DNA from 3 places in the Mesorhizobium sp. NZP2077 genome. Region 3 is predicted to be linked to each of the others. Evidence: predicted binding sites of a transcription regulator. Region 3 holds the regulator's gene; each other region holds the start of a gene.
The links. Region 3 encodes PhoB, which activates phosphate uptake and scavenging genes when phosphate is short. Its sites were predicted from a motif close to TGTCATNNANCTGTCAT; they were not measured.
Positions count from the first base shown of each region.

Region 1 (9,945 bases), 3.6 Mb from region 3:
CGTCGGCAACGAAATAGAGATCGTCGGTCTTCGATGGATTGGCCACGGCCTCAAGCGCTGCGCGGCCCGGATTGGCGATGGGCGTCGGCGGCAGGCCGCTGATCACATAGGTGTTGTAGGGCGTCTGCTTCTGAATGTCCGACTGGTAGATCGGGCGGTCCGCTGGCTTCCCCTTGCCACCGAACAGACCATAGATGATGGTCGGATCGGATTGCAGGCGCATGCCCTTGGCCAACCGGTTGAGGAAGACGGCGGCAACGCGCGAACGCTCGTCACCCCTGCCGGTTTCCTTCTCGACGATCGAGGCCAGGGTGACGAAGTCCTCGACATTGGCGAGCGGCAGGTCCGGCGCGCGACGCTGCCAGACCTCGTCGACCAGCTTCTTCTGATCGGCCACCAGCTTGTCGATCATCTGCTGGCGCGTCGCACCGCGCGTGAAGCGCAGCGTGTCGGTGGCAAGGCTGCCCTCGGGGGGCGTTGTCGGCGGCATGTCGCCGCTCAAGGCGGGCTCGCCGGCGATACGCTGCAGCGCCTGCTCAACCGTCAGCCCTTCCGGAATGGTCAGCGAGTACATCACCGACTTGCCGCTCTTAAGAAGCTCCATGATGTCGCGCATGGATGCCCGGGGCTTGATCTCGTATTCGCCGGCCTTGAGCGCGGAATCATTGCCGAAGGCACGCACGCCAAGGCGGAAGACGCGGGCGTCGCTGATCAAGCCGCGGCGCTCAAGCTGGTCGGCGATGTCCGCGACACCAGTGTTCGGCTTGACCAGGAAGGTGTCGCCATTGGCCGAGGGACCGGCTTCGGTGAATTCCTGCTTGCCGAAGTAAAGCGCCGCGCCCGCTGCCAGAACCATCAGCATCACCAAGGAAATGACGAAGTTCATGAACACGACGACCTGGCTGCGCGAAGCGCGCGAGCGCTTCGGCGGCGGCGTTCCGGCTTCCGGCCGCAAGGCCTCGCTGGCTGTCTTCGGCACGATCGGCCCGGTGTTCGCCGGCCGCTGCCCGAATTCTCCGTTGCCCGACGGATTTGTGTTCATTTTGCCCTACCGTTTGATCGCCCAACGAATCCCCTGCGGCAGAGTAGGGGCGAATATGGCAAAATTGACGGCAGACCGAAGCATCGCCCGGCAGCCGGACGATCAGCCATTATAGCGCTGGAACACAAGCGAAGCGTTGGTGCCGCCGAAACCGAAGGAGTTGGACAGCGCCACGTCAATCTGGCGAGCCCGCGGCTTGTTCGGCACCAGGTCGATCGCGGTTTCGCGCTCCGGGTTGTCGAGGTTGATGGTCGCCGGCGCGACATTGTCCCGGATGGCGAGGATCGAAAAGATGGCTTCGGCGGCACCCGCCGCGCCCAAGAGATGGCCGATCGACGACTTGGTCGACGACATCGAAATCTTCGACGCCGCATTGCCGACCAGCCGCTCGACGGCGCCGAGTTCGATCGTGTCGGCCATGGTCGAGGTGCCGTGCGCATTGATGTAGTCGACATCGGCGGGCGTAAGCTTGGCCCGGTTCAACGCAGCCGTCATGCAGCGGAAAGCCCCGTCACCGTCTTCAGCCGGAGCCGTGATATGGTAGGCATCGCCGGTGAGACCGTAGCCGGTCACCTCGGCATAAATCTTCGCACCGCGCGCCTTGGCGTGCTCCAGTTCCTCAAGCACCACGACACCGGCGCCCTCGCCCATGACGAAGCCGTCGCGGTCACGGTCATAGGGCCGCGACGCCGTCTGCGGCGTGTCATTGCGATCGGTCGACAGCGCCCGACAAGCGGCGAAGCCGGCGATAGACAGCCGCGTCACCGGCGCCTCGGCGCCACCGGCGACCATGACGTCGGCATCGCCCCACATGATCAGCCGGGCCGCATCGCCAATGGCGTGCGCGCCGGTCGAACAGGCCGTGACGACGGCATGGTTCGGGCCTTTCAGCCCGTGCCGGATCGAAACCTGGCCGGAGACGAGATTGATGATCTGGCCCGGGATGAAGAAGGGGCTTATGCGGCGCGGGCCGCGTTCCTTGAGGATCATCGCGTTCTCGGCGATGCCCTCGATGCCGCCAATGCCCGAACCGATGAGCACGCCGGTGGCGCATTGCTCTTCGTGGGTCTTGGGTTCCCAGCCGGAATCCTTCAGCGCCTCATCGGCGGCTGCAATCCCGTAAAGGATGAAATCGCCGATCTTGCGCAATTCCTTCGGCTCTAGAACGGCCTCGGGATTGAAGGTGGCATTGCTGCCGTCACCACGCGGAACGACGTGGGCGATCTTGCAAGCAAGATCCTCCACCTCGAACTCGGTGATGCGTTTGGCGGCGCTGCGGCCGGTCAGAAGTTCCTTCCAGCTGTGCTCGAAGCCCATGCCGAACGGCGACAACAACCCTAGGCCCGTGACGACGACACGCCTCATCGCAGGTCCTCCCCGGTGATGACTGCGGAAAGCGTCAGGCCGAAGCCTTGTCGATGTACTTCACCGCATCGCCGACCGTCAGGATGGTCTCGGCTGCGTCGTCGGGAATTTCGACGCCGAATTCTTCTTCGAACGCCATGACGAGTTCGACCGTGTCGAGGCTGTCAGCGCCCAGATCATCGATGAAGCTCGCCTGCTCCGTCACTTTGTCGGCATCGACGCCAAGGTGCTCGATGACGATCTTCTTGACGCGCTCTGCGGTGTCACTCATTTGGGGCATCCTCGTCTTTTGTTTGTCTGTCTTCGTTAGCGGGCAGAATGCCGCTAATCAAGCTGAAAGATGGTCCTGCCGGAAACGCCACGGCCACGGACCGGTTTTTGCCCGAACCGCCGGGTTGCGGGCCGCATTACACGAAAAATGGCTGAGGTCCAAGGCGAAATGGTCTCTTTTCACAGCCCTGCTGTATCCGTCAAATCATCGCCATGCCGCCGTTGACATGGATGGTCTGGCCGGTGACGTAGGCGGCTTCGTTGGAGGCGAGGTAGGCGACAGCGGACGCCACTTCAACACTCGTGCCCATGCGGCGCGTCGGAATCGCCGCCATGATCGCCTCTTTCTGCTTGTCGTTAAGCTTGTCGGTCATCGCCGATTCGATGAAGCCCGGGGCAACGCAGTTGACGGTGATGTTGCGGGTGGCGATCTCCTGCGCCAGCGATTTGGAGAACCCGATCATGCCGGCCTTGGAGGCGCAGTAATTGGTCTGGCCGGGATTGCCGGTCACGCCGACCACCGAGGTGATGTTGATGATACGGCCATGGCGGCGGCGCATCATCGGATGGGTGAGTTCGCGGGTCAGCCGGAAAACGGCGGTCAGGTTGACCTCCATCACCGTGTCCCAGTCTGCGTCCGACATGCGCACGAACAGGCCGTCCTTGGTGATGCCGGCATTGTTGACCAGGATATCGACGCCTTCGAGCTCGGCCTCCGCCTTCTGGCCAAGCGCCTTGACCTCGTCGCGGTTCGACAGATTGGCCGGGAACAGTTTGACCCGGTCGCCGAGTTCGCCTGCCAAGGTCTCCAGTTTCTCGATGCGGGTGCCGTGCAGGCCGACAATGGCGCCTTGCGCATGCAGCACGCGGGCAATCGCCTCGCCGATGCCTCCCGATGCGCCGGTGACGAGCGCCTTGCGGCCGGTCAGTTCGAACATGTTTTGTCTCCTGATCTGAGAGAACAGCCTTCACACGGAAGGGGTCAAATCGCCAGTAGATTATGCAAGCGCGGCCAGCGCTGTCTCGACATCGGTCGATGTGCCGACCGACGCGGTAGCGATGTCGCGGTTGATGCGCCGCGCCAGGCCCGACAGCACCTTGCCGGCGCCGACCTCGTAAAGCGTTACAACGCCGTTGGCGCCGAACCATTCCACCGTTTCGCGCCAGCGCACGCGGCCGGTTATCTGCTCGACCAGGCGCCGCGCGATCTCGTCGGGATCACCGGTCGGAGTCACGGTGATGTTGGACAGCACGGGCACCGCCGGCGCATGCTTGGTTATCCCGGCGAGCGCGTCGCGCATGACATTGGCCGCCGGCGCCATCAGCGCCGAATGGAAGGGCGCCGAGACCTGCAGCATCAGCGCCCGCTTGGCGCCCTTTTCGGTGCACAGTTTCGCCGCCAACTCGACCGCGGCCTTGGCGCCGGAAATCACCAGCTGGCCGCCACCATTGTCGTTGGCGATCTGGCAGACCTTGCCGGCCCCTTGCGCGGCCTCGGTGCAAGCGGCTTCGACGTCCGCCTGCTCCAGCCCGATGATGGCCGCCATCGCGCCCTCGCCCGCCGGCACCGCCGCCTGCATGGCGTTGCCGCGAATGCGCAGCAGCCGTGCGGCATCGGCAACGGAAACAAAACCCGCGGCGGCAAGGGCCGAATATTCGCCCAGCGAATGGCCAGCGACATAGGCGACCTTGTCCTTCAGCGAGAAGCCGCCCGCTTCCAGCGCCCTGATCGCCGCCAGTGACACCGCCATCAGCGCCGGCTGCGCGTTGGCCGTCAGCGTCAAGGTCTCTTCAGGACCTTCCCAGATCAGCTTCGACAGGTTTTCGCCGAGCGCGTCGTCGACTTCCTGAAAGACCCTGCGTGCCTCGGGAAAGGCATCGGCGAGATCCTTGCCCATGCCGACAGCCTGGCTGCCTTGTCCCGGAAAGGTGAATGCAATGGCCATGCGAGGGCTCCAAGACTGGTTTGCTTGCCTATAACACGCGTTTTTCTTGCCTGTGGCGCAAGGCAGGCTGCCAAGTCAAGCCCGGTTCAATGCGGTCCCAGGACTGCACCGTGTGCCGAGTGCCTGTTCCGAAAGGGCTTTTTTGGCGATCACACCTGATGAAAACCGCTCACGAATCGTTCGCTGGCTCTTCTTATTTCCGCCACAGGCGCTAGCTTTGCGTGACAATTATATGACAATCGAGTGACTTGGGTTGTCGCTGGGTGGGAAGTCAAAGTGGCAAAGAGTTCGAAACGCGCCGCTAAAGCCGCGCCTCAGTTCCTGGAAGACGATCCGTCCACCGGCTATCTGCCGGGCCGGAGATGGCCGGTCGTCCGTTACGGATTGGTCAGCCTGGCGATCTCGGCCATCCTGGTGTTTGCCATCGAATTGATCGTGCGCGGCGACCTCGCCGGCACGGTCTCCTTCTTCCTGCAGCCGCTCAAGCCGGGCTGGACGACCATCGTCGTGTTCGCGCTGATGCTGATCGGCCTCGACGCCGTGCTTGGCCGCAGCCATCAGAGCCTGATGATCGTCGCTCCATTGACTCTGTCGCTGGCCTTTGTCGGCCACCAGAAATCGCATTATCTCGGCGATCCACTCTACCCCACGGATTTCCTCTACTCCCGCCAGATCTTCGCGCTGCTGCCGCTCCTGGTGCGCGACCGGCCGATGACCGCGCTCGCCATGGTCGTCGGCATCGTCGCCGGCCTGTCGCTGCTCGTCTATGGCTGGCGGCTGTGGCACCGCAAGGTTCCAGCACTCAGCCGCAAGGGCCGCCTTGCCCGGCTGACGCTGGCGGTGCCGCTGCTCGCCTTCTTCGTCTCGATCATGGACTACGCCACCTTCTCCTGGACCAGGGACCGGCTGCAGATCATCCCGATCATGTGGGACCAGAAGGAAAACTATGCCTCCAACGGCTTTGCGCTCGCCTTCGCGCTCAACGTGCCGATGGCCCATGTCTCGGCACCGCCCGGCTACTCGGACAAGGCAATCGCGGCGATCGACCGGCCGCAGATGACCGCCTCGGTACCCGATGAAAAACCCGACATCATTGTCGTCATGAGCGAATCCTTCTGGGATCCGACCAAGCTGCCCGGTGTCACCATTACGCCGGATCCTATTCCCACCGTGCGGGCATTGCGTTCCGGTTCGATGTTCTCGCCTGAATTCGGCGGCATGACCGCCAATATTGAATTCGAGGCGCTGACCGGCTTTTCCAACGCTTTCCTGCCGGCCGGCAGCATCCCCTACCAGCAATATGTGCGCACGCCGACACCTTCGATTGCGACCTTCCTCAAGAGCGAGGGCTATAGGGCGCGTGCCATCCATCCCGGCACCAACTGGTTCTGGAACCGTGGCGCGGTCTATGCCGATTTCGGTTTCAATGATTTCAAGTCGGAAGAGACGCTGCCGCCCATGGAAAAGCGCGGACCGCTGGCATCGGATGCGGCAATGACGGACGAGATCATCCGCGAAGCCGACGCCAGCGACGAGCCGGTCTTCTTCTTCGCGGTCAGCCTGCAGAACCATGGCCCCTATGAACCGAACCGCTATGACAACCCGACCCACACGGTGCAGGCGCCCATCAGCCAATGGGCGCGCGCCTCGCTGCTGAGCTACGCTGAGGGGTCAGCCGACGCCGACCACGGCCTTGAACGGCTGATCGAGTGGGCCAAGAAGCGCGAGCGGCCGACGATTGTCGCCTTCTTCGGCGACCATCTGCCACCGCTGGGGCCGGTCTATGTCGAAACCGGTTTCCTGAAGGACAATGTTGCGCCTCGCAAGGAGCCGACGCCGGAAGCCGCGCTTGAACATCACCAGACGCCGCTGATCATCTGGTCGAACCGCTCCGGTCCGGTCGAGAATCTGGGCGCGGTGAGCCCGGCATTCCTGCCCTATCATATCCTCACCGCCGCGGGCATCACCCACCCCTACTACACAGGCTTCCTAGGCGAGGTGCGGGAGCACTACCGCGTTGTCGACCGCAACCTGCTGCTGACCCCGGCTGGCGAGGCGACACCCGATTGGTCGCGGCAAAAGGAGATCGACCCGACGATCAACGATTTCCGGCTGATCCAGTACGACATGATGTTCGGCAAGCGCGGTGCGGCGCCCGACTTCTTCCCCGAAACGGTCGACAAGGTTGTCGCCCATACGAGCTGACGGGTTCAATTCGTCAATTGCAGCTTCGAGAATTTGTTGGCGATCTGCTGAAAAACGTTCGGCAGTTTTGCCGGATCGTTGACGGCATAATAGCCGCTCGGGTCGGAAGCGCAGGCGCTGTAAAGCGTGCGGTTGGCGGCGGTGTCGGACTGCAGCACCATTGTGTAGATCTGCACGCCCTCGTTCTTCAACTGCGTGCACACGCTCTTGGTCCAGCCGTCGACATTGCGCGCCGCCGTCGTCTGGTTGTCCGAGCCGAAACGGCCACCAGCCAGGTAGCCATAGGATGTGTAGTCGGACTTGGTCGGCTGATTGCTGGCGCCATAGACGACATTCTCGCCATCGGTAAGCAGCATGACGATCTTGCTGACGCCTGGCGTCTTGAATGGCGCCCCGTCGGTATAGGGTGCGCCGGGTGACAGCACCCGCATGCCCCACGACAGACCCTCAGAGACGTTGGTGCCGGAACCGTTCCATTCCGTCATCTGGCTCGCCGCCTTGCGCAATTTGTCGAAATCGTCGGTCAAGGGAACGACGGGCGTCGGGCAGGAACGGTTGGCGCCAACGGTGATCGCGCTGCCGGTCTCGGTGACGATCTTGTTCGTCGACGCGACATATTTGGCGACCTTTTCCAGGTCAGCGCCCAACAGTGCGTTGACCACGCTGCCAAGCAGGCCGCTGAGGTCGATGCCCAGTATGTTGACGCCCGGCTCGGCGAGTTTGACCTTGTCGATGGTGTCGTCGAGGTATGAATTGTTGTAGCCGGTGGCCGAGTTGCCGTAGGAGCCTGACGGTTTGGTGGCAGGCTCTGGATCGTCGGGAGCGAAGTAAGGCACGAACAGCGTGTCGGGTTTGTTCGGATCCGGAGGCGTATCAGAGATGTTGTAGGTGCCGGGGCGAGCCTCGACGCAGCCTTTCCATCCGGTATCTTTCCACCCGCCCTTCAGCCCCAACTGGTTGAACAGCGCCATATGGTTCAGCCGCTTGCCGTCAATGACGGGGAAATTGATGCCATTGGTCGAGGACTTGCCGTCCATGTCGATCCAGGACGGGTCGAACCCGTCGCCATTGACATTGACCGCCGTGACGAAGGGAACCAGCGAGGCACGCACTTGGCGCGTCGGCGATTTTGTCGCCTCGAGCGTGTCCAGCAGTGACTTCGTCGCTGTTCTCAACGCCGTCATGCGGGCGCCGGCCATCGAGCCGGTATTGTCCAGCACCAGCACGACTTCGAGCTGATTGTTCGATTCGACAGCCGAGGCATCGACGACAATGTGCTTGTTCTGGCCAAACAGGAAGGCGAAGTTCAAATTGACGTCCGCCGAGGCGACAGCTTTCGTCTTGATGTAGTTGACGCCTTTGTCGACGGTCAGCGTCGCCTGCGCATTGCCGAGTTCGCCATGCCCGGCAATGTTGGCCTGAAAATAGCGGTTGAATGCGTCGGTGCGGGTGATGTCGAGATCGCCAAGATGCGAGGAGGCAAGATTTGCGGAGTCGAGCGCATTCTGCAGGTTGCTCTTGGCTCGCATGATGGTGGATACGTCGACCGCGAAGGCCACGGCCGACAGGATGGCCGGCAGTCCGAGCCCCATCAGAAGCGCGAAATTGCCGCTCTTGGAGCGCCAGAATCTGTTGAGAATCATCCTTACCCCCGGAAATGCTCACCGCTTGATCTGCGCGGGTTGCCCGGGCTTTTGCGCCATCCATGATGAACCGACCGTTGACGGCGGGAGCGCAACCCGGCACAACCTGAAATTGTGGTTAAGGGCCGGTTGCCGGGAAATCACAGCCTTGTGGCGTCGCCGCTTGATTTTCCGGCGGCCTGCGACATCGATAACGCCGCTTGCCCTTGCCTTATCAATGGATTGCTGTATAGACGCCGCCAATCTGCCGGTCCCAGCTGGGGGCTGAACGGAGGGCCGGAGGTTTTATCAAAAGCCTTCGTGTGAAGCCAGAAGTGCTTCCGCCTCCCGTGTCTCCGCTCTCGACCGTCTCGTCATGCTCCTTTCTTCCCCGCCCCTTTAACCGGGACCAGCGGGTCAGAGAAGTTGCAGAGGCTTTTGCCGCCGGGAACCGGGAGAGAAACGAAGAAAGGCACGAAGACATAATGGCTCTTTACGAACATGTGTTTCTTGCCCGGCAGGACCTCTCGCAGCAGCAGGTCGATGCGCTTGTCGAACAGTACAAGGGCGTCATCTCCGCGAATGGCGGGTCCGTCGGCCGGGTCGAGAACTGGGGGCTGAAGTCCCTCACCTACCGGGTCAACAAGAACCGGAAGGCATACTACACGCTCATGGACCTCAACTGCCCGCCGGCAGCGCTCAACGAAATGGAGCGCCAGATGGGTCTGTCCGAGGACGTCCTGCGTTTCCTGACCATCAAGGTCGAGGCGCATGAGGAAGGTCCTTCGGCCATGATGCAGAAGCGCGAAGAGCGCTCCGAGCGCGGCAGCTTCGGCGACCGCGACCGTGGCGACCGTGGCCCGCGTTCGTTCGGCGACCGTGACCGCGGCGACCGTGGCGATCGTCCGCCGCGCAGCTTCGGCGGCGACGCCGGTGCTGATCGTGGTCCGCGCCGTCCGCGCGAAGGCTTTGAAGGGGGTGCAGAATAATGGTCGACATCAACCAGATCCCGACCCGGCGCCCGTTCCATCGTCGCCGCAAGACCTGCCCGTTCTCCGGCGCCAACGCGCCCAAGATCGACTACAAGGACGTGCGTCTGCTGCAGCGCTACATTTCCGAGCGCGGCAAGATCGTGCCGTCGCGCATCACCGCCGTCAGCCAGAAGAAGCAGCGTGAACTCGCCAAGGCAATCAAGCGCGCCCGCTTCCTCGGCCTGCTGCCCTACGTGGTTCGCTAATCCTCTCGAACGGGCGGTTCGCCGCCCGTTCCTTTCGCCGGCCATGACGGGCATGACCGGTTTCAGCCATCAAATCCCGAGTTGAGGTCAAAGCCTCTAACTGCCGCGACAGGCAGGACAGCGACACCGGCGGCAACGCCCCTTTTGCTTCCTGACCTGTTCCAGAGAATTCGGCGCCGGCCTTGTAGACGGACGCCCAACCAAAAGGAACAAAACCATGGAAGTCATTCTTCTCGAACGCGTTTCCCGCCTCGGCCA
Region 1 is NZ_CP051293.1:5,141,564-5,151,508, forward strand. Features, by position in the region: gene mltG (endolytic transglycosylase MltG) at 1-886, opposite strand, end outside; gene HGP13_RS38055 (hypothetical protein) at 885-1,157, shown strand; gene fabF (beta-ketoacyl-ACP synthase II) at 1,145-2,407, opposite strand; gene HGP13_RS25815 (acyl carrier protein) at 2,442-2,678, opposite strand; gene fabG (3-oxoacyl-[acyl-carrier-protein] reductase) at 2,878-3,615, opposite strand; gene fabD (ACP S-malonyltransferase) at 3,676-4,623, opposite strand; gene HGP13_RS25830 (LTA synthase family protein) at 4,900-6,828, shown strand; gene HGP13_RS25835 (pilus assembly protein) at 6,834-8,471, opposite strand; gene rpsF (30S ribosomal protein S6) at 8,936-9,439, shown strand; gene rpsR (30S ribosomal protein S18) at 9,439-9,687, shown strand; gene rplI (50S ribosomal protein L9) at 9,905-9,945, shown strand, end outside.
Region 1: a site for PhoB is predicted at 4,845-4,861, ahead of HGP13_RS25830 (LTA synthase family protein). Genes of this name have one in related genera too.

Region 2 (9,945 bases), 340 kb from region 3:
GCAACGGGGGGCTTTGCATGGAAAAACGCCGCATCGGCCAGACGGCACTCGAGGTCACCGAGATCAGCTTCGGTGGTGCCGCGATCGGCGGCCTCTACCGCGCCTGTTCGCGCGAGGCGGCGATGGAAACGCTGCAAGGCGCCTGGGAGGCAGGCTTGCGCTATTTCGACACCGCGCCCTTCTATGGTTTCGGCCTGTCGGAGCGGCGCTTCGGCGATTTCCTACGCTATAAGCCGCGCGATTCCTATGTGCTTTCCACCAAGGTCGGCCGCTTGTTCCGCCCCGTGCCTGAAGACCAGGTTCCCGACCACTCCTATGTCGACCCGCTGCCCTTCGCGCTCGACTACGACTATTCCTATGACGGCATCATGCGGTCGGTCGACTTCAGCTACGCGCGGCTTGGGCTGAACAAGATCGATATCCTCTATGTGCACGACATCGGCGCCTACACGCATGGCGTCGAGAAGACCAAGCTGCACTTTCGCCAGCTGATGGACGGCGGGCTCAAGGCGCTCGAGGAGCTGAAGCGCTCCGGTACGATCTCCGCCTATGGACTCGGCGTCAACGAAGTGCAGATCTGCCTCGACGTGATGCGCCGGGCGCCGCTCGACTGCATCCTGCTCGCCAGCCGCTATTCCTTGCTCGACCGCAGTGCGGAAGCCGAACTGCTGCCGCTGTGCCGGGCGCAGCAGACGTCGCTGGTCATCGGCGGTGTGTTCAACTCCGGCATATTGGCGACCGGACCGGTGCAAGGCGCGCATTTCGACTACGAGCCCGCCAGCCGCGATATGCTCGACCGTGTTGACGCCATGGAGAAGATCGCCGGCGAAGGCGGGTACCCGCTGGTCGCGGCCGCATTCCAGTTTCCCCTGCAAGAGCCAACGGTCGCCACCGTGCTGACCGGCACCGCCAAACTGGCGAACCTGACACGCAACCTCGAACTGCTCGACGTGGACGTACCGGAGACGGAGTATCAGAAATACCGTCCCTACACCGTGGTGCAGGAGTTGGGATGAAGCCGGCATCTTACCGACATGCCCTTGACGACGGGCTCCAACTTCACAAACCTGCGACCTCGCCGAGAGAATGAACATTCCATATTGACTAAGTCATGGAATTAATATTCCATGACTCTACGGAACGAAACGGGAGCTTCTGGCTGCATCTTGGGAGGAGCAGCGTGCGAATGTGTCTCTGCCTGCCATGGGAAGTCAGGCGCGAAACACCGCTTGCATCGTCCAGACTGATGCACTATCAAAACAGCGCAACTGTTTTTTATTGATAAAGTTCCGTTTGGGCCGCGCCTATCCGGACGGAGCTTTCCGTAACGTTCACCGGGCGACTTAGGGAGGAATCCTAATGAAATTCGTGACCAGCATTCTCAACCGCCGCGCCGTCATGGCGCTGGCAGCAGCTTCGATGCTCGCCGGCGTCATGCATTCGGCGCCGGTTTCGGCGGCGGACGTGACCATTCCGATCATCGTCAAGGACACCACGTCCTTCTACTGGCAGATCGTTTTGGCCGGCGCCCGCAAGGCAGGCAAGGATCTCGGCGTCAATGTGCCGGAACTCGGCGCCCAGGCTGAAACCGACGTCAACGGCCAGATCTCGATCCTCGAAAACGCCGTCGCCGGCAACCCGGCTGCCATCGTCATCTCGCCGACAGAGTTCAAGGCGCTCGGCAAGCCGATCGATGAGGCAGCAGCGAAAGTCAAGGTTATCGGCATCGACTCTGGCGCCGACTCCAAAGCCTTCACCTCGTTCCTGACCACCGACAATGTCCAGGGCGGCCGAGTCGCCGCCGACGGTCTGGCCGCGGCCATCGGCGCCGCCAATGGCGGCAAGGTCGAGGGCAAGGTCGCGCTGATCACGGCCCTTCCTGGCGCCGGCTCGCTCGAGCAGCGTGCCCAGGGCTTCAAGGAACAGCTCAAGGCCAAATATCCAGGCCTTGAACTGGTCGCCGACAAATATGCCGACGGCCAAGCCACCACCGGCCTCAACATCGCCACCGACCTGATCACCGCCAATCCGGACCTCAAAGGTATCTTTGCCTCGAACCTGATCATGGCGCAGGGCGTCGGTCAGGCTGTCGCCGAGAACAACCTCGGCGGCAAGCTCGCGCTGATCGGTTTCGACAGCGACGAGAAGCTGATCAAGTTCCTCAATGACGGCGTCATTTCCGGCCTCGTCGTCCAGGACCCGTACCGGATGGGCTATGACGGCATCAAGACCGCGCTCGCCGCCTCCAAGGGCGAGAAGGTCGAAGCCAATGTCGACACCGGCGCCAATCTGGTGACCAAGGCCAACATGAAAGAGCCCAAGATCGACGCACTGCTCAACCCGAAGCTCAAGTGAGCCTAGCGTCTACAATCGTTTCCGGGGCCTCGGGCCCCGGAAACATCCACTGCCGGCACAAACGGCTTGGCAACCCGAAAGCTTAGGCTAGGCTGCCTTTCGGGGCGCGAGTACTTGCCTCGCCGCGTGCCAGTCGTGTGGCCTATCTGGGAGGCCAATCTGGGAGGATTGTCATGATTTCGACGGCGCAGGATCTGCATCCCGCCCCCGCGCTGGAACCAGGGCGGACCATCCTCGAATTGCGCGGGCTGGAGAAGCGCTATCCCGGCACGCACGCGCTGAAGCCGGTCAATCTCGCCTTCAAGTCGGGCGAGATTCACGCCATCGTCGGCGAGAACGGCGCCGGCAAATCTACGCTCATCAAGCTTCTGACCGGCGTGATGCCGCGCACATCGGGCGATGTCTTCTGGGAAGGCAAACCGGCGGCCCTCGCGACCCCGCATGAGGCAATGGCGCTCGGCATCAACGCCGTGCACCAGGAGGTCGTGCTCTGCCGTCATTTGACGGTCGCCGCCAACATGTTCCTCGGCGAGGAGAATTCACGTTTCGGCATCCTGCAGCAGCGCGCCATGGTCAGGGAGGCGCAGAAGATCATCGACGATCTCGGCTTTGACCTGCCGGCGCATGTCGTGCTCGGCGAGCTCACCATCGGCCAGCAGCAGCTGATCGCCGCCGCCCGCGCCACCGTGCGCGGCACCAAATTCCTGATCTTCGACGAGCCGACGGCTTATCTGACCCGCAAGGAAGCCGACCAGCTCTTCACGCTGATCCGCCGGCTGAAGGGCGAAGGCGTGACGATCATCTACATCAGCCATCGCATGGAGGAGGTGTTCGAGCTCGCCGATCGCGTCTCCGTGCTGCGCGACGGCACGCTGGTCGGCACCAGGAACATTGCCGAGACCAACGACGCCGAGTTGGTCAAGATGATGATCAACCGCTCGATAGAGCAGGTCTACCACAAGGAGCATTTCGCCCCCGGCGCTACAATCGTCGAGACCAGGAACCTGTCGGGCAAAGGGTTCGAGAATGTCTCGATGACCGTCCGTGCCGGCGAGATCGTCGGACTTTACGGCCTGATCGGCGCCGGCCGCAGCGAATTCGTCACTACGCTTTATGGCCGCCACCGCAAATCGGCAGGTGAGATCCTGTGGGAAGGCAAGCCGGTTCAGGTCAATTCCGAGCATGACGCGATCAAGCTCGGGATGGCGCTGGCGCCGGAAAGCCGCCGCGACCAGGGCCTCTGCCTCAATCTGCCGGTCGGCCTTAACCTCAACCTGCCGATCTACAAGCGCATCTCCAGCAATTTCTTGATCTCCAACACCAAGGAGAAGGCAGAGGCCGACCGCCAGATCGCCGGCCTCCGGATCAAGACGCCGACGCGCGGCGCGCTGGCGTCCAGCCTTTCCGGCGGCAACCAGCAGAAGATCGTCATCGGCAAATGGCTGGCGCATGGCGCCAAGCTGTTCATCTTCGACGAACCGACGGTCGGCGTCGATGTCGGCACCAAGGCCGAGATCTACCGCCTGTTCGGCGAGCTGCTGTCGAAGGGCGCCGGCATCATCCTGATCTCGTCCTATCTGCCGGAGGTCTACGAACTGGCCGACACGCTGCACGTGTTCCGGCGCGGCAAGCTGGTGGCCACGCATGGGTTCCACACCGCCAGTCACGAGGACATTCTCACGCAGGCGCTTGCTGAGAAACAAGAAAAACTGGGAGGACAGACATGAGCATCGAGGCGATCCCCGCCGAAAAACCGAAGCGCAACTACAACGTCCTGTTCGGATTGACGCTGCTGGCGCTGTTGGTGCTGCTCTGGATCGTCCTTTCGCTGGCGACGCCAAGCTTCGCTTCAGGCAACAACATCGCCAATCTTCTGCGCCAGGGTTCGATGATCGCCATCATGGCGGTCGGCCAGACCTTCGTCATCATTACCGGCGGCATCGATCTGTCGGTCGGCGCGGTGGTCGGCTTCGCCACCGTCGTCGTCGCCATGATGATCAATGCCGGCTTCCCGATCTGGCTCGCCATTCTGGTGACACTGCTGGTCGGTGTCGCCATCGGCATGTTTCACGGCTTCGGCATCGTCAAGATGGGCCTGCCGCCCTTCATCATCACGCTGGCGACGCTGACCTCGCTGCGCGGCATCGGCCTTTTGATGACCAACGGCAACTCGATCAACATCAACAGCGACACATTCACCGCCTTCTCGCGCAACTCCTTCATTGGCATTCCCAATCTGTTCTGGATGGTCATCCTGGTCGGCATTCCGGCCTATATCTTCCTCCATCACAGCCGCTGGGGCCGGTATCTGTTCTCGGTCGGCTCCAACGCCGAGGCGTCGCGCCTATCCGGTGTCAATGTCCCGCGCACCATCTACATGGCCTACACGCTGTCCGGCCTGTGCGCGGCCTTCGTCGGCGTGCTCTTGGCCGCCCGCATCGGCATCGGCAACCCGACCCAGGCCGAGGGCTGGGAGCTGCAGGCGATCGCTTCATCGGTCATCGGCGGCACGTCGCTGTTCGGCGCGGTCGGCTCCGTACATGGCCCGCTGCTCGGCGCCTTCATCCTGGCCACCATCAACAACGGCGCCAACCTGCTCAACGTCAACTCGTTCTGGCAGCGCATCATCACCGGCGCGCTGATCATCATCATCGTCTACTTCGACGGGCTGCGCCGCCGCGGCAAGTAGACCATCCCTGGCATCAGACTGGCCCGCATGACAGCGGGCCGGCGACGCCGTGAACAGACTGGATTGAAGCATGAAAGCCGTCGTCTGCCGCTTACCCGGCGAGCTTGTCCTGGAAGACCGCCCGGCGCCTGGCGCCCCGCCCGCCGGCTGGGCGCTGGTCGCGGTCAGCCACGTCGGCATCTGCGGCACCGACTACCATATCTTCGAGGGCAAGCACCCGTTCCTTGCCTATCCCCGGATCATGGGTCACGAAGTGTCAGGAACCATCGTCGAGACCGGTGACGGCGTCGACCTTGCCGTTGGTGAGCCGGTCGTCATCAACCCCTATCTCTCCTGCGGCAAGTGCATCGCCTGTCGGCACGGCAAGCCCAACTGCTGCGTCAGGATCGAGGTGCTCGGCGTCCACCGCGACGGCGCCATGTGCGAACGCATCCTGGTGCCGGCGCAGAATCTTTATCCGGCAAACGGCCTGTCGCTGGCCGACGCTGCCGCCGTCGAATTCCTCGCCATCGGCGCGCATGCCGTACGGCGCGCACGGGGCGAGCCCGGCGCCCGCACGCTGGTCATCGGCGCCGGCCCGATCGGGCTCGGCACCGCCATCTTCGCCCGCATCGCCGGGCTCGACGTAACACTGCTCGACATGAGCACGGAACGGCTCGATTTTGCCGCGAACGAACTCGGTTTCCAGAGCCTCGACGGGTCACGTGGACCAGTCCCGGATCTAGTCAGGGAAGCGACGTCAGGCGAAGGCTTCGACGTGGTCTTCGACGCCACCGGCAACACCCAGTCAGTGCAGTCGGCCTTCGCCCATGTCGCCCATGGCGGCACACTGGTGCTGGTCAGCGTCGTCAAGGACGACATCGTCTTTTCCGACCCTGAATTCCACAAACGCGAAATGACATTGATCGGCAGCCGCAATGCGCTGCGCGCCGACTTCGACCACGTCGCCGCCTCGATCCGCAACGGTGCGGTGCCCCTGGCCAAGCTCGTCACGCACCGCACATCGCTTGCCGATACGCCGCGTGATCTCGCCCGCTGGGCACATGAAAAATCCGGCCTGATCAAAGCCGTGATCGAGGTGGGGTAGCCGGCCGCCGCCGGCTCACAACGCCGACAGCTTCAGTTCCACCCGTTCCGCCGGAAAGCGCGATTCCGAAAACTGGATCGGCTGGCCGTCCGGCGTAACGTTGACGGCGACCGTCACCAGCACGATGGCGCCCGGTTGGAGGTCTAGGTCGGCGAGATCGGCCGCATCTGCGTGGCGCGCCGACAGCACGGTCGATTGGCGGAGATAGTCGTCTATGCCGAAACGGGCCAGCGACGCGGTGATCGAGCCGGTCTCAGCCATCGCCTTGTCGATGCCGGCAAAGCGCCTGGCCTCGAACCAGCCGGCAGCGCGTGACACCGGCCGCCCATCGGCTTCGCCGCGGGTCTCCAGCCTGATCACCTCGGCGCCCCTGGCCAGGCCAAGCCCCTCGGCGACTCTCTGGCTGGCCGGCTCGATCGATGAGGAGAGCAGCACGATATGCCGTTCCGACGTCTGCCCTTGCAGGCCGGTCGAAAAACGTGTGCGCGCGCCGATCGGATAGGACAGCCGCCTGCGTGGCAGCACGAAGGTACCGCGTCCCTGCTCGGCCCGCAGCACCCCTTCCTGCACAAGCGCCGATATGGCGCTGCGCACCGTGTGGCGGTTGACGCCATAGCGCTCGGCAAGCGCCACCTCCGGCGGCAGCGCGGCATTCTCGGCGAAATCGCCGGTCGCGATCGCCTGCAAGATACTGTCGGCGATCTGCCGCCACAGCGAGACGCCGCTGCGCCGCTCGATACTGTCGGCTTCCTGTCGCCCGATCATGAATTGCCCCCATGCTTCCACCGCTTGTCATCCACCCGTCATGGACACGCGCTAGGTAATATGTATAATTTGTATAGTTGTCTATATCAATAGACAAATTTAGCAAAGAGGAATGCTGCCGATGCGAGGACAGGAAGCCCGCGACCAGGCCGAACGCAAGGCCGCCATGGCGACGCTGGCGCAATCGAGCGGCGACGACATCGTCCGGCTCTGGAACGAAGCCGGCCTGCCTTCGCAGGCCGAACTGCTGCGCGGTCCCGAGACCGGCCTGGTGACGCTGCGCGGTCGCATCGGCGGCGGCGGCGCGCCCTTCAATGTCGGCGAAGCGACCGTCACCCGCGCCACTGTGCGGCTGCCGTCCGGACAGGTCGGCCATTGCTACGCGCTTGGGCGCGACAAGCAGAAGGCCAAGCTCGCGGCCATCGCCGACGCGCTGTGGCAGGACCCTGCCCGCCGCGCCGAGGTCGAGGCCCGGCTGATCGCGCCTTTGAGGTCGGCACTCACCACTGCCGAGGAAAAACGCCGGGCAGAGACGGCGGCAACGAAGGTGGATTTCTTCACCATGGTTCGCGGAGAAGACTGATGGATATCGCAGCGCAATCGATCGAGGGCGGCTTCACCGATCCGGTCTTCAACGCCCAGACCGTTTTCCGCGCGGTCATGGACGCTATGGCGCGGCCGGGCAGCGTGCAGTCTTTGCCGGCCTTGGCCCGCCCGCCGGCGCCGCTCTCGGCAACTGCTGGCGCCGTAGCGCTGGCGCTCTGCGACAACGACACGCCACTCTGGCTCGACCCGGCCCTGCACGCCTCCGCCGCGATCGGCTCCTGGCTTGGTTTCCACACCGGCGCGCCGCTCGCCAACACACCCGCCGACGCGCATTTCGCCTTCGTCGCCACGCCGGCCGAGATGATGTCGCTCGACGGCTTTTCGCAGGGAACGCAGGATTATCCGGACCGCTCGACCACCTTGATCCTGCAGGTCAGTGATCTCACTTCGGGCGCTCCGCTGCTGCTCGAAGGCCCCGGCATCGAAACCAGCGCCACGATCGCGCCGGCGCAGATGCCGCGTCATTTCATCGAGCAGTGGAAGCAGAACACCAAGCGCTTTCCACGCGGCGTCGACATCATCCTCGCCACAGCTGGCGGCATAGCCTGCCTGCCGCGCACGACGCGCATCAAGACGATGGAGGCTTGAAGATGTATGTCGCGGTAAAAGGCGGCGAAGCCGCAATCGCCAACGCTCACAGCCTGCTTGCCGACCGCCGCCGCGGCGACCGTTCGGTTCCGGCACTGCGCCTCGACCAGATCGTCGAGCAGCTGGCGCTCGGCGTCGACCGGGTGATGAGCGAAGGCTCGCTCTACGACCGGGAACTCGCCGCACTCGCCATCGTCCAGGCGCGCGGCGACATGATCGAGGCGATCTTCCTGGTGCGCGCCTATCGCACCACGCTGCCGCGCTTCGGCTACAGCAAGGCCATCGACACCAGCGCTATGCGTGTCGAGCGGCGTGTCTCAGCGACCTACAAGGACCTGCCCGGTGGTCAGCTGCTCGGCCCGACCTTCGACTACACCCACCGGCTGCTCGACCCTGAGCTTGCCGCCGGCGCCGATGTCGCCGAACCCTTGCAGCGCGAGACGGAAGCGCAAGCAATGCCACGCGTCTCGGCGATCCTTGCCCGCGAAGGCCTGATCGAACCGGATGGCGACATGCCGCAGGACCATGTCCCCGGCGACATCACCCGCGAGCCGCTGGAATTCCCGATGGCCCGCGACATCCGCTTGCAGGCGCTGTCGCGCGGCGATGAGGGTTTCCTGCTGGCACTTGGCTATTCCACCCAGCGCGGCTACGCCCGCAACCATCCCTTTGTCGGTGAAATCCGCATCGGCGAAGTCGAGCTGGAGTTGGACGTTCCCGAACTGCCTTTCGCCGCTCCGCTCGGCACGGTGCGGGTCACCGAATGCCAGATGGTCAACCAGTTCAAGGGGTCGGCCAAGGCGCCGCCGCAATTCACGCGGGGCTACGGCCTGGTCTTCGGCCAGAGCGAGCGCAAGGCCATGGCCATGGCGCTCTGCGACCGGGCGCTGCGCGCCTCAGAGCTCGGCGAGGACATTGTTGCCGCCGCCCAGGACGAGGAGTTCGTCATCTCGCATTCCGACAACGTCCAGGCGACCGGCTTCGTCGAGCATCTGAAGCTGCCGCACTATGTCGACTTCCAGGCCGAGCTCGACCTCGTGCGCCGCATGCGCGCCGAATATGAAGCCCGCGAAAATCCGGCGAAGGTCGAAGAAAAGCGGGAGGCCGCGGAATGATCGAAGGTCCGTCCCACCGCGCAATGAACTCAGTGCCCACTGCCTCCATGGCCACCACCGTCGTGGGAATGACCGCCATAGCCATCATACCCGGGGTAGCCACCATTGCCGCCGCCGCCCGCGGACTCACCTTGCGAGCCGTCTCTTGGCTCGGGCAGGATCATACGCCGAAGGAAAAAAGCCACTGCGCCGGCAAACACCAGCAGCAGGATTCCGAGATGCATCCATCCGGTCGAGTCCATCTGAATTCGCACCTGTTTCCGCGTCTTGGACGCCAATTCAATAGCACAATGTGGATGTGATCGCCATGACCGACATCGCCACCTACAACTTCGCCTATCTCGACGAGCAGACCAAAAGGATGATCCGCCGGGCGATCCTGAAGGGCATCGCCATTCCCGGCTATCAGGTGCCGTTCGCCTCGCGCGAGATGCCGATGCCTTATGGTTGGGGCACCGGCGGCGTCCAGGTCACCGCCTCGATCATCGGCCCCGATGACGTGCTGAAGGTGATCGACCAGGGCGCCGACGACACCACCAATGCGGTCTCGATCCGCGCCTTCTTCAAGAAGGTCGCCAATGTCGCTGTGACCACCGACACCGCCAGCGCCACCATCATCCAGACCCGCCACCGCATTCCCGAACATCCGCTCACCGCCGGCCAAGTGCTGGTCTATCAGGTGCCCATTCCGGAGCCGCTGCGCTTCCTCGAGCCGCGCGAGACCGAAACGCGCAAGATGC
Region 2 is NZ_CP051293.1:1,749,786-1,759,730, reverse strand. Features, by position in the region: gene HGP13_RS08710 (aldo/keto reductase) at 18-1,016, shown strand; gene HGP13_RS08705 (ABC transporter substrate-binding protein) at 1,360-2,355, shown strand; gene HGP13_RS08700 (sugar ABC transporter ATP-binding protein) at 2,529-4,082, shown strand; gene HGP13_RS08695 (ABC transporter permease) at 4,079-5,044, shown strand; gene HGP13_RS08690 (zinc-binding alcohol dehydrogenase family protein) at 5,115-6,131, shown strand; gene phnF (phosphonate metabolism transcriptional regulator PhnF) at 6,147-6,896, opposite strand; gene phnG (phosphonate C-P lyase system protein PhnG) at 7,018-7,479, shown strand; gene phnH (phosphonate C-P lyase system protein PhnH) at 7,479-8,090, shown strand; gene HGP13_RS08670 (carbon-phosphorus lyase complex subunit PhnI) at 8,093-9,205, shown strand; gene HGP13_RS08665 (hypothetical protein) at 9,202-9,507, shown strand; gene HGP13_RS08660 (alpha-D-ribose 1-methylphosphonate 5-phosphate C-P-lyase PhnJ) at 9,513-9,945, shown strand, end outside.
Region 2: a site for PhoB is predicted at 6,922-6,938, ahead of phnF (phosphonate metabolism transcriptional regulator PhnF). Genes of this name have one in related genera too.

Region 3 (9,945 bases):
CGCAAGCATCTCGCCAGCGTACTGGAATCGCTGCCGGCCGGCGTCATCATCTACGACCGCGACGACAAGTTCGTCTTCGCCAACCGCAAGCTGCAGGACTCGCTGCCGGCGCTGAAACCCGTCTGGCAGCCCGGCTCTACCTTCCGCGAGGCGCTGGAGTTCGGCCATGCGGTCGGCTATTTCCGCTCGTGTGGCGATCCCGAACTCGACAAGCTTTACGACGTCGACACCGAACGCTGGGCCGACGGCGTGCTGGCGCGCTACCATCTGCGGAATTCGTCCTACGAGCGCCTCAATGCCGATGGGCGCTGGTACCAGGTCTACGACATGCGCACCGAGGACGGCACGTTTATCGGCGTGCGCGTCGACATCACCGACCTCAAGAGCCGCGAAGCGGCGCTGCGCGACTCGATGCGCCAGATCGATCTGTTCCGGCATGTCATGGACGAGCTGCCGGTGGCCGCCTTCATCAAGGCGCAGGACCTGAGCATCGAATTCGTCAACAAGGCCTGGTGCGCGATTACGGGCCTTGCCAAGGAAGACGTCATCGGCCGCACCGATCGCGAGCTGTTCGGCGCCGAGGAAGCGGAAGGCTTCAGCCATGACGACACCGATGTCGTGGCGACCGGCGCTGCGCGCGAGGTCGAGGAGCCCGTCACCCATCGCGACGGCACGGTGCGGCAGCTGATGACGCGCAAGAGCCGGCTGGTGGCCATCGACGGATCGGTGCATCTGGTTGGTTCCAGCACCGACATCACCGACGTCAAGGCGCGCGAGCGGGTGCTGGAAGAGAGCATGCGCGAGAACGAGGTGTTCCGCAGCCTGATCGACAATGTGCCGGTGTCGATCTACGCCAAGCGCTCCGATCTCAGGCAGTTCTATGTCAACAAGGGCTGGTGCGACCTCACCGGTCTCAGCAGGGAAGATGCGATCGGCAAGACCGACATCGAGATTTTCGGGAAGGACGGCGAGGCTTTCGTCAATGGCGACCTCGCAGTGCTGCGCACCGGCGAAACGCAGGAGATCGAGGAAACCGTGACGCTTGCCGACGGCAGCGTCAGGCATCAGTTCGCGCGCAAGGGCGCGATGATCGCTTCGGACGGCTCGCTCTACCTGATCGGATCGACCACCGACATCACGGAACTGAAGATGCGCGAGGCCGAACTCAGCGAGGCGCGCCAGCGCGCCGTGCTCGCCGACCGCGCCAAGTCGGAATTCCTCGCCAATATGAGCCATGAGATCCGCACACCGATGAACGGCGTGCTGGGCATGGCGGAACTCCTGGCCAAATCCAATCTCGATCCGAAGCAGAAGACGTTCACCGACATCATCGTCAAGTCGGGCAACGCGCTGTTGACCATCATCAACGACATCCTGGATTTCTCCAAGATCGATGCCGGCCAGATGGTGCTCGATCCGGCGCCCTTCAACCTTGCCGAGGCGATCGAGGACGTGGCGACGCTAGTGTCGACGCGCGCCAAGGAAAAGGACCTCGAGCTCATCGTGCGCGTCGAGCCGAGGCTCGAGAGCCTGTTTATCGGCGATGTCGGCCGCATCAGGCAGATCGTCACCAACCTCGTCGGCAACGCGGTGAAATTCACCGATGAGGGCCATGTGCTGGTCGACGTGACCGGCGAGAAGGTCCCGACCGGAACCAGGTTGACAATCTCGGTCACCGACACCGGGATCGGCATCCCCGAGGAAAAACTGAAACTGGTGTTCGAAAAATTCAGCCAGGTCGACACCTCCTCGACAAGGCGGCACGAGGGCACCGGGCTTGGCCTTGCCATCACCTCGCGGCTGGTCGAGCTGATGGGCGGCGCCATCGGCGTCGAGAGCGCCGAAGGCAAGGGCTCGACCTTCTGGTTCACCGTGACGCTGCCGCGGGCTGGACAGCAGGACGGGCAGCGCATCATGCCGGTGGACGTGACGGGCGCACGCGTGCTGATCGTTGACGACAATGCCGTCAACCGGGCCATCCTGGCCGAGCAGATGGCCTCGTGGACGTTCGATTCCTGCGCGGCCGAGAGCGGCGCCGAGGGCCTGAAGGTGCTGATCGCCGCCGCTGCCTATGGCGTGGCCGTGGATTGCGTCGTGCTCGACTACCAGATGCCCGAGATGAGCGGTGCCGAAATGGCGCGCATCGTGCGTAACACCGAAGGCCTCGCCGACACGCCGATCATCATGCTGACCTCGGTCGACCAGTCGCTCGCCAACACCAGCTACCGCGATCTCGGCATCGACGCCCAGCTGATCAAGCCGGCGCGATCCTCCGTGCTTCTGGAAACGCTGGTGGCGACCATCCAGCGCCATCGCCACACCACGGATGCGCCGGTTCAGCAACTCGCAACCGAGAGGCTTGATGCCCCCCAGCGGCCGCCGCTGGCGCCGTCCGAACAACGCGCGCAATTGCAGCCGCCGCCGGTTCGTCCCAGGCTGCCTGCCACCGGCGATGGCGGACACAGGCTGGATATCCTCGTGGCTGAGGACAATGAGGTGAACCAGATGGTTTTCACCCAGATCCTCGGCGAGACCGGCTACGGCTTCGAGATCGTCGGCAATGGCCGCAAGGCGCTCGACGCCTTCGGCAAGCTCAATCCGTGCATGATCCTGATGGACGTCTCGATGCCGGAGATGAGCGGGCTCGAGGCGACCGCCGCGATCCGCCGGCTGGAGCAGGAAACCGGCACGCATGTGCCGATCGTCGGCGTCACCGCGCATGCGCTCAAGGGCGACCGCGAACGCTGCCTGGAGGCGGGTATGGACGACTATCTGCCCAAGCCGATCAGCCCCAGGGCCCTGCTGGAGAAAGTCGAGCGCTGGATCGGCGCCGGCAGCCAGGTCCAGCGCAACGCGGGATAGCATCCCGCCGCTGGGTTTCAGGGACCCGGAGAGGCAAGCCGAGGGAATCAATCGCCGATTTGCTGCTACCCCTGCTTGCAATGCCTATGGTGCGATCGCACCATATCAAAGGCGGCGCCCAGCCGGGAGAATAGCAAAATCGAATTCCGCCCTTGCAGTTACGGGCGGGAGCAGCGACCGCCAGCACGGAACAGCGTCAACCTACCCCAACGGACCTGTTTTTGGCGATGGCCCGGCCATGACACGCTCTGGTCTTGAGCAACGCACTCCCGCCCGGATTTTCTTCACCTGACAAAGCCCCGTCGAATCCGGCGGCGGCTCCAGCCGATGGATGGCTCAAGCCCCTGATTCCGGGGGCAAACTCGGATCAGGCGACGATCGCCCGACGCCACTGCCATTTCCAGTGCCAGCGACGCGTTACCGGGCTGACACGAAACTGTCATGCGACTGTTATAATCGAGGGCTATTGGCCTCAGCGGGCGCTGGTTAGGAATGGCGCCGAGAGACCATCTTCCGAACAGGAGCAGGCCACATGAGACATTTCATCCGCTCGGCGGCCGTTGCGATCGCAATGGCTACAGCGTCTACCTTCACCCTTTCCGCAGCCATGGCAGCTGACCTTTCCGGCGCCGGTTCGACCTTCATCTATCCAGTGTTCGCCAAGTGGGCCGACACCTACAAGAAGGACACCGGCATCGGCCTCAACTACCAGTCGATCGGTTCGGGCGGCGGCATCAAGCAGGTCATCGCCAAGACCGTGACTTTTGGCGCCACCGACAAGCCGATGTCCGATGCCGATCTGGAAAAGAACGGCCTCGTGCAGTTCCCGATGGTGATGGGCGGCATCGTGCCGATCGTCAACCTGACCGGCGTCAAGCCGGGCGAGCTCGTCCTCGACGGCAAGACGATTGCCCAGATCTATCTCGGCGCCATCACCACCTGGGATGACGCCGCGATCAAGGCGCTGAACCCCACCCTCACCCTGCCGTCGACCGCGATCGCCGTCGTGCATCGTTCGGACGGCTCGGGCACCACCTTCAACTTCACCAACTATCTGGTGAAGCTCTCGCCCGACTGGAAGGACAAGGTCGGTTCGGACACCGCCGTCGAATGGCCCACGGGCGTCGGCGCCAAGGGCAGCGAAGGCGTTGCCAACACCGTCAAGCAGACGGACGGCGGCATCGGCTACGTCGAATACGCCTATGCCAAGCAGAACAACCTGTCCTATTCCAAGATGCTGAATGCAGCCGGCAAGGTCGTCGAGCCGTCGCTCGAATCCTTCGGCGCGGCCGCTTCGAATGCCGACTTCAAGACTGCCAAGAACTTCAACGTCATCATCACCAACGAGCCCGGCGACGCCACCTGGCCGATCGCGGCTTCCACCTGGGTCCTGATCCACAAGGCTCCGGATGATGCCGCCGCCACCGGCGAAGCCCTGAAGTTCTTTGCCTGGGCCTACAAGGACGGCAAGGAAACCGCCAAGGCGCTCGACTATGTCTCGATCCCCGACAGCGTCGTCGACCTGATAAAGGCTTCGTGGAAGACCGACATCCAGGCCGACGGCAAGCCCGTCTACGTCGGCGAGTAACATCCCTTGAAGGAGCGCCGCGCCCGCGGCGCTCCTTTCCCTTTCAATTCAAAAGAGCCGAGCTTGACATGAGCGCTGTCCAGGAAGCCTTGCCAGCCGTTAGAGGTTCGCGCGACGCCATCGTCCGACGCTTCGCGCTGACCGACGCGATCTTCCATGGAATGACCCGCGCTGCCGCGATCCTGGTGCTGGTCCTGCTCGGCGGCGTTGCGATCTCGCTGTTTGCCGGCTCCTGGCAAGCCCTCTCGACCTTCGGCTTTTCCTTCCTGACCAGCGAAAGCTGGAACCCGGTGACGGAGAAATTCGGTGCCCTGGCGCCGATCTACGGCACCATCATCACCTCGGCCATCGCCATCCTGATCGCCGTGCCGCTCGGCATCGGCATCGCCATCTTCCTCACCGAGCTTTGCCCGCGTCCGCTGCGGCGCCCGATCGGCATGGCGGTGGAATTGCTGGCCGGCATCCCTTCGATCATCTACGGCATCTGGGGCCTGTTCGTCCTGGCACCGTTCCTGCAGACGACCGTGCAGCCCTTCATCATCAGCGTGTTCCATGGCATTCCGGGCCTCAACAGCCTGTTTGCCGGCCCGCCCTATGGCATCGGCCTGCTGACCTCGTCGATGATCCTTGCCATCATGGTGCTGCCCTTCATCACCTCGATCACCAAGGACGTCTTCGACACGGTGCCTCCGGTGCTTAAGGAATCGGCCTACGGCATTGGTTGCACCACCTGGGAAGTGACCCGCCGCGTCGTCATTCCCTACACCCGCATCGGCATCATGGGCGGCGTCATGCTCGGCCTCGGCCGTGCGCTCGGCGAAACCATGGCGGTGACCTTCGTCATCGGCAACGCGCACCGCATCTCGACCTCGCTGTTCGCGCCGGCAACGACGATCTCGGCCACCATCGCCAACGAATTCACCGAAGCGGTCGGCGATCTCTACACCTCTTCACTGGTGGCGCTCGGCCTGATCCTGTTCGTCATCACTTTCCTGATCCTTGCCATCGCACGCTACATGCTGATGCGCATCGACGCCCGCACGGGAGCTTGACCGATGTCGACAGCCACGTCGCTTCACCAGAGCCGCAAGCGCAAGAATGGCGTGATGATGACGCTGTGCGTCGTCGCCGCCGGCATCGGCCTTGCCTGGCTGGCGCTGATCCTCGGCGCACTGCTCTACAAGGGCCTTTCCGGTGTCAATCTTTCGGTCTTCACGGAGATGACGCCACCGCCCGGCGATGCCGGCGGTCTGCTCAACGCCATCTACGGCAGCATCGTGATGACCATCATCGGCATCATCGTCGGCACACCGATCGGCGTGCTGGCCGGCACCTACATGGCCGAATATGGCCGATTCTCGAAGCTCACCACCGTGGTGCGCTTCATCAACGACATCCTTCTGTCGGCGCCGTCGATCATCATCGGCCTGTTCGTCTATGAGCTGATGGTGCGGCCGATGGGGCATTTCTCGGCGATCGCCGGCGCCGTCGCGCTTGCCATCCTGGTCATCCCCGTCGTCGTGCGCACCACCGAGGACATGCTCAACCTGGTGCCCAACGCCTTGCGCGAAGCCGGCACCGCGATCGGCGCGCCGCGCTGGGTGGTCATCAAGTCGGTCGCCTACCGCGCCGCAATGTCCGGTATCGTCACCGGCATATTGCTGGCCATCGCCCGCATCTCCGGCGAGACGGCACCCCTTCTTTTCACGGCGCTGAACAACCAGTTCTGGTCGAGCAATCTCAACGCGCCAATGGCCAGCCTGCCTGTGACCATCTTCCAGTTTGCTCTCAGCCCTTACGAGGAATGGCAGCAGCTGGCCTGGACTGGCGCACTCATCATCACATTGACGGTTCTCGCGCTCAGCATCGTTGCGCGCAGCCTGACCGGACGCAGAGAGGACAAATGAGCCAGATGTTGTCTCCAGACATGACGATCGCCGCCGAGGCAGCCGCCAAGGTAAAGATCGAGGTCAAGAACCTCAACTTCTACTACGGCCAGTCGAAGGCGCTGAAGGATATCACGCTGTCGCTGCCCGAGCGCAGCGTCACCGCTTTCATCGGGCCGTCGGGTTGCGGAAAGTCGACGCTGCTGCGCGTCTTCAACCGCATCTATGAGCTCTATCCAAAGCAGACCGCCGAGGGCCAGGTCCTGCTCGACGGCCAGAACGTCCTCGACCGCTCGCAGGATCTCAACCTGCTGCGCACCAAGATCGGCATGGTGTTCCAGAAGCCGACGCCGTTCCCGATGTCGATCTATGAGAACATCGCTTTCGGCGTCAGGCTCTATGAGAAGATCAGCAAGGCCGAGATGGACGGCCGCGTCGAGCAGGCGCTGAAGCGCGCAGCCCTATGGAACGAGGTCAAGGACAAGCTCAATGCCAGCGGCCTCAGCCTGTCAGGCGGCCAGCAGCAGCGGCTGTGCATCGCCCGCACCGTGGCGGTGAAGCCGGAAGTCATCCTGCTCGACGAGCCGGCCTCGGCGCTTGACCCGCTGTCGACCGCCAAGATCGAGGAGCTGATCGACGAGCTGCAGGCCGACTACACGATCGTCATCGTCACCCACAACATGCAGCAGGCGGCGCGCGTCTCGAAGCAGACCGCCTTCATGTATCTGGGAGAACTGGTCGAGTTCGACAAAACCGAGAAGATCTTCACGTCGCCTCGCGAGAAGCGCACGCAAGATTACATCACCGGCCGCTTCGGCTGATCGCACGCATACGAGGACCAGGATCATGGCCGAACACACAGTCGCAGCCTTCGACGAGGATCTCGGACAGATCAGCAAGCTGATCAGCGACATGGGCGATCTCGCCGGCTCGATGGTCGGCGGGGCCACCAAGGCGCTGCTGAATTCCGACAACGCGCTGGCACAGCGTGTGGTCTCCGACGACGCCATCATGGACGCGCGCCAGCGCGAACTCGACGACCGCGCCATCACGCTGATCGCCAAGCGCCAGCCGATGGCCGACGATCTGCGCCATGTCGTCGGCTCGATCCGCATGGCCGGCGATCTCGAGCGCATCGGCGACCTTGCCAAGAACATCGCCAAGCGCGTCGGCACCGTCGGCCTCGCCACTACGCCGCGCGACCTGTCGCATTCCATCGACGCCATGGCGCAGCTGGTGCTGATCCAGGTGCAGGGCGTGATCGAGGAGTACGCGGCCGGCGATGCCGCCGCACTTGCCAAGCTCAGGAATGACGACGAACGCATCGACGTCAAATACACCTCCGTCTTCCGCGAACTGTTGACCTATATGATGGAGGACCCGCGCAACATCACGGCGTGCACGCATCTGTTGTTCTGCGCCAAGAATCTCGAACGCATCGGCGACCACGTGACCAACATCGCCGAAAACGCCTACTATGTCCTGACCGGCACGCAGTTGCCCGCCAACCGTCCAAAACAGGATGAGACGGCGATGTCGGCGCCCGCGGCCTGACGCAAGAGGTAACCAATCGATGATCGCGCCACGCATTATGGTGGTGGAGGATGAGGAGCCGCTGGGGGTGCTGCTCCGTTACAATCTTGAATCCGAAGGCTACCAGGTGGAGGTGGTGCCGCGCGGCGACGAGGCTGAGATCCGCCTGCAGGAGAACGTGCCCGACCTTCTCGTGCTCGACTGGATGGTGCCGGCGGTGTCCGGCATCGAACTCTGTCGGCGGCTGCGGATGCGGCCCGAGACCGAGCGGTTGCCGATCATCATGCTGACCGCGCGGGGCGAAGAAAGCGACCGCGTGCGCGGGCTCTCGACCGGCGCCGACGACTATCTGGTCAAGCCGTTCTCGACGCCGGAATTCATGGCTCGCGTCAAGGCGCTGCTGCGCCGCGCCAAGCCGGAAGTTCTGTCCAGCGTGCTCAAGGTCGGCGACATCGTGCTCGATCGTGAATCGCACCGGGTCTATCGCAAGAAGAGCGAGATCCGGCTCGGGCCGACCGAATTCCGCCTGCTCGAATTCATGATGCGTCATCCCGGCCGCGTGTTCTCGCGCAGCCAGCTGCTCGACAATGTCTGGGGCGAGACGATCTACATCGACGAGCGCACGGTGGACGTGCATGTCGGCCGGCTGCGGAAGGCGGTCAACAATGGCCGCATGCCCGATGTTATCCGCACCATCCGTGGGGCGGGCTACGCGATCCGCGAGGATTGAGCGTGACCTGATTCAGGCTACGTTTTTCTTTACGGCAAGGCCTGATTTCGCCTGCACACCCGGTGCGAAGATCTCTTGGTCGACGAAGGTCAGCGCGCGCATGGCGCAGCCTTCGCGGATGAGGGGAAGTTCGTTCGGTTCGGTGTCGAAGGAAATCGATTTCGAGTGCTGGCCGCCGGCGGTCTGGGCGATGGCCTCGCGCAATGCGGGCTCGATCAGGTCGAAGGCGGCGGCGCTGACGCCGACCATGGCGACGGGTGCTGGATCGATCAGCGCGAACAGGCTGCCGAGGCCGTAGCCCAGTGCCTCGCCCGCCTTGCGATAGGCTTCGCGCTCGGGCCCGTCGCGTTCGCGTGCCGTGGCGGCGAGCGCCCGCATCTGCGCGTCGCTGACGTCGGCCACCGGCTCGGTGTCCTCACTGAGCTGCCTGGCGTTGCGCCAGATGGCGTAGTTGCCGGCATAGGCCTCGACGCAGCCGCGGCGTCCGCAGCGGCAGAGCGCGCCGCCGGGCCGATGGATCATGTGGCCGAACTCGCCGCCTGAGGAATGGGTGCCGGTGAACAACTCGCCCTTCAGCACCAGGCCCATGCCGATGCCGTGCGACAGAAGGATGGCGATGAAGTCGTCGCGGTAGCGCTCGGGATCGCGCCAGCGCAGCGCCACCGCCATCATGTTGCAGTCGTTTTCCATGGTGGCGGGGATGCCGAACTCGGCCTCGAGTATGTCGGCGAAGGCGATGTTGGTCTGCGGCGTGATCGGCGACCAGAGCATCGCCCGGGCCTCGGTGTCGGTGATGCCCTGGATCGCCAGCGCGATGCGGGCGACGCTGCGCACGTCGATATCGGGATCCTCGAGGCGCCGCCGCACGATGGCGACGCATTCGCCGATCAGCGCTTCGCGCGACATGGTCAGTGTGTCCAACCGGCGCTGTTCCTCCGATACCACCTGGCCGGCATAGTCGATGACGGCGACGGAGAGGAAATTCAGCGACAGCACCACGGTCATGACAGCCGCGGCCTCCGGGTTGAGGCCGAGGCCGACCTGCGGCCGGCCGCGTTTGAGCGCGCCGGCCTCGCTCGGCTTGCCTTCGGCCAGGATGCCTTCGCCGATCAGGTCGGAAGAGATAGCCGATATGGTCGAGTGGCTGAGGCCGGTGGTCGCGGCAATCTCGGTGCGCGAGGGTCGACCGGCCCGGCGCACGGCCGCAATCACCATCGCGCGGTTGCGCCGGCGCAGATCGTCGTGGCGGATTCCGACCGACATCTTTCCCATATCCTCCCGGTCGCCGCGGTTCCTCCGGCCCCTCGAACCCTGCCGACGACACGGGTAAATACTGGCAGAAGCGG
Region 3 is NZ_CP051293.1:1,409,286-1,419,230, forward strand. Features, by position in the region: gene HGP13_RS06935 (PAS domain-containing protein) at 1-2,862, shown strand, start outside; gene pstS (phosphate ABC transporter substrate-binding protein PstS) at 3,395-4,450, shown strand; gene pstC (phosphate ABC transporter permease subunit PstC) at 4,519-5,502, shown strand; gene pstA (phosphate ABC transporter permease PstA) at 5,506-6,357, shown strand; gene pstB (phosphate ABC transporter ATP-binding protein PstB) at 6,354-7,157, shown strand; gene phoU (phosphate signaling complex protein PhoU) at 7,183-7,890, shown strand; gene phoB (phosphate regulon transcriptional regulator PhoB) at 7,910-8,599, shown strand; gene HGP13_RS06970 (ROK family protein) at 8,612-9,862, opposite strand.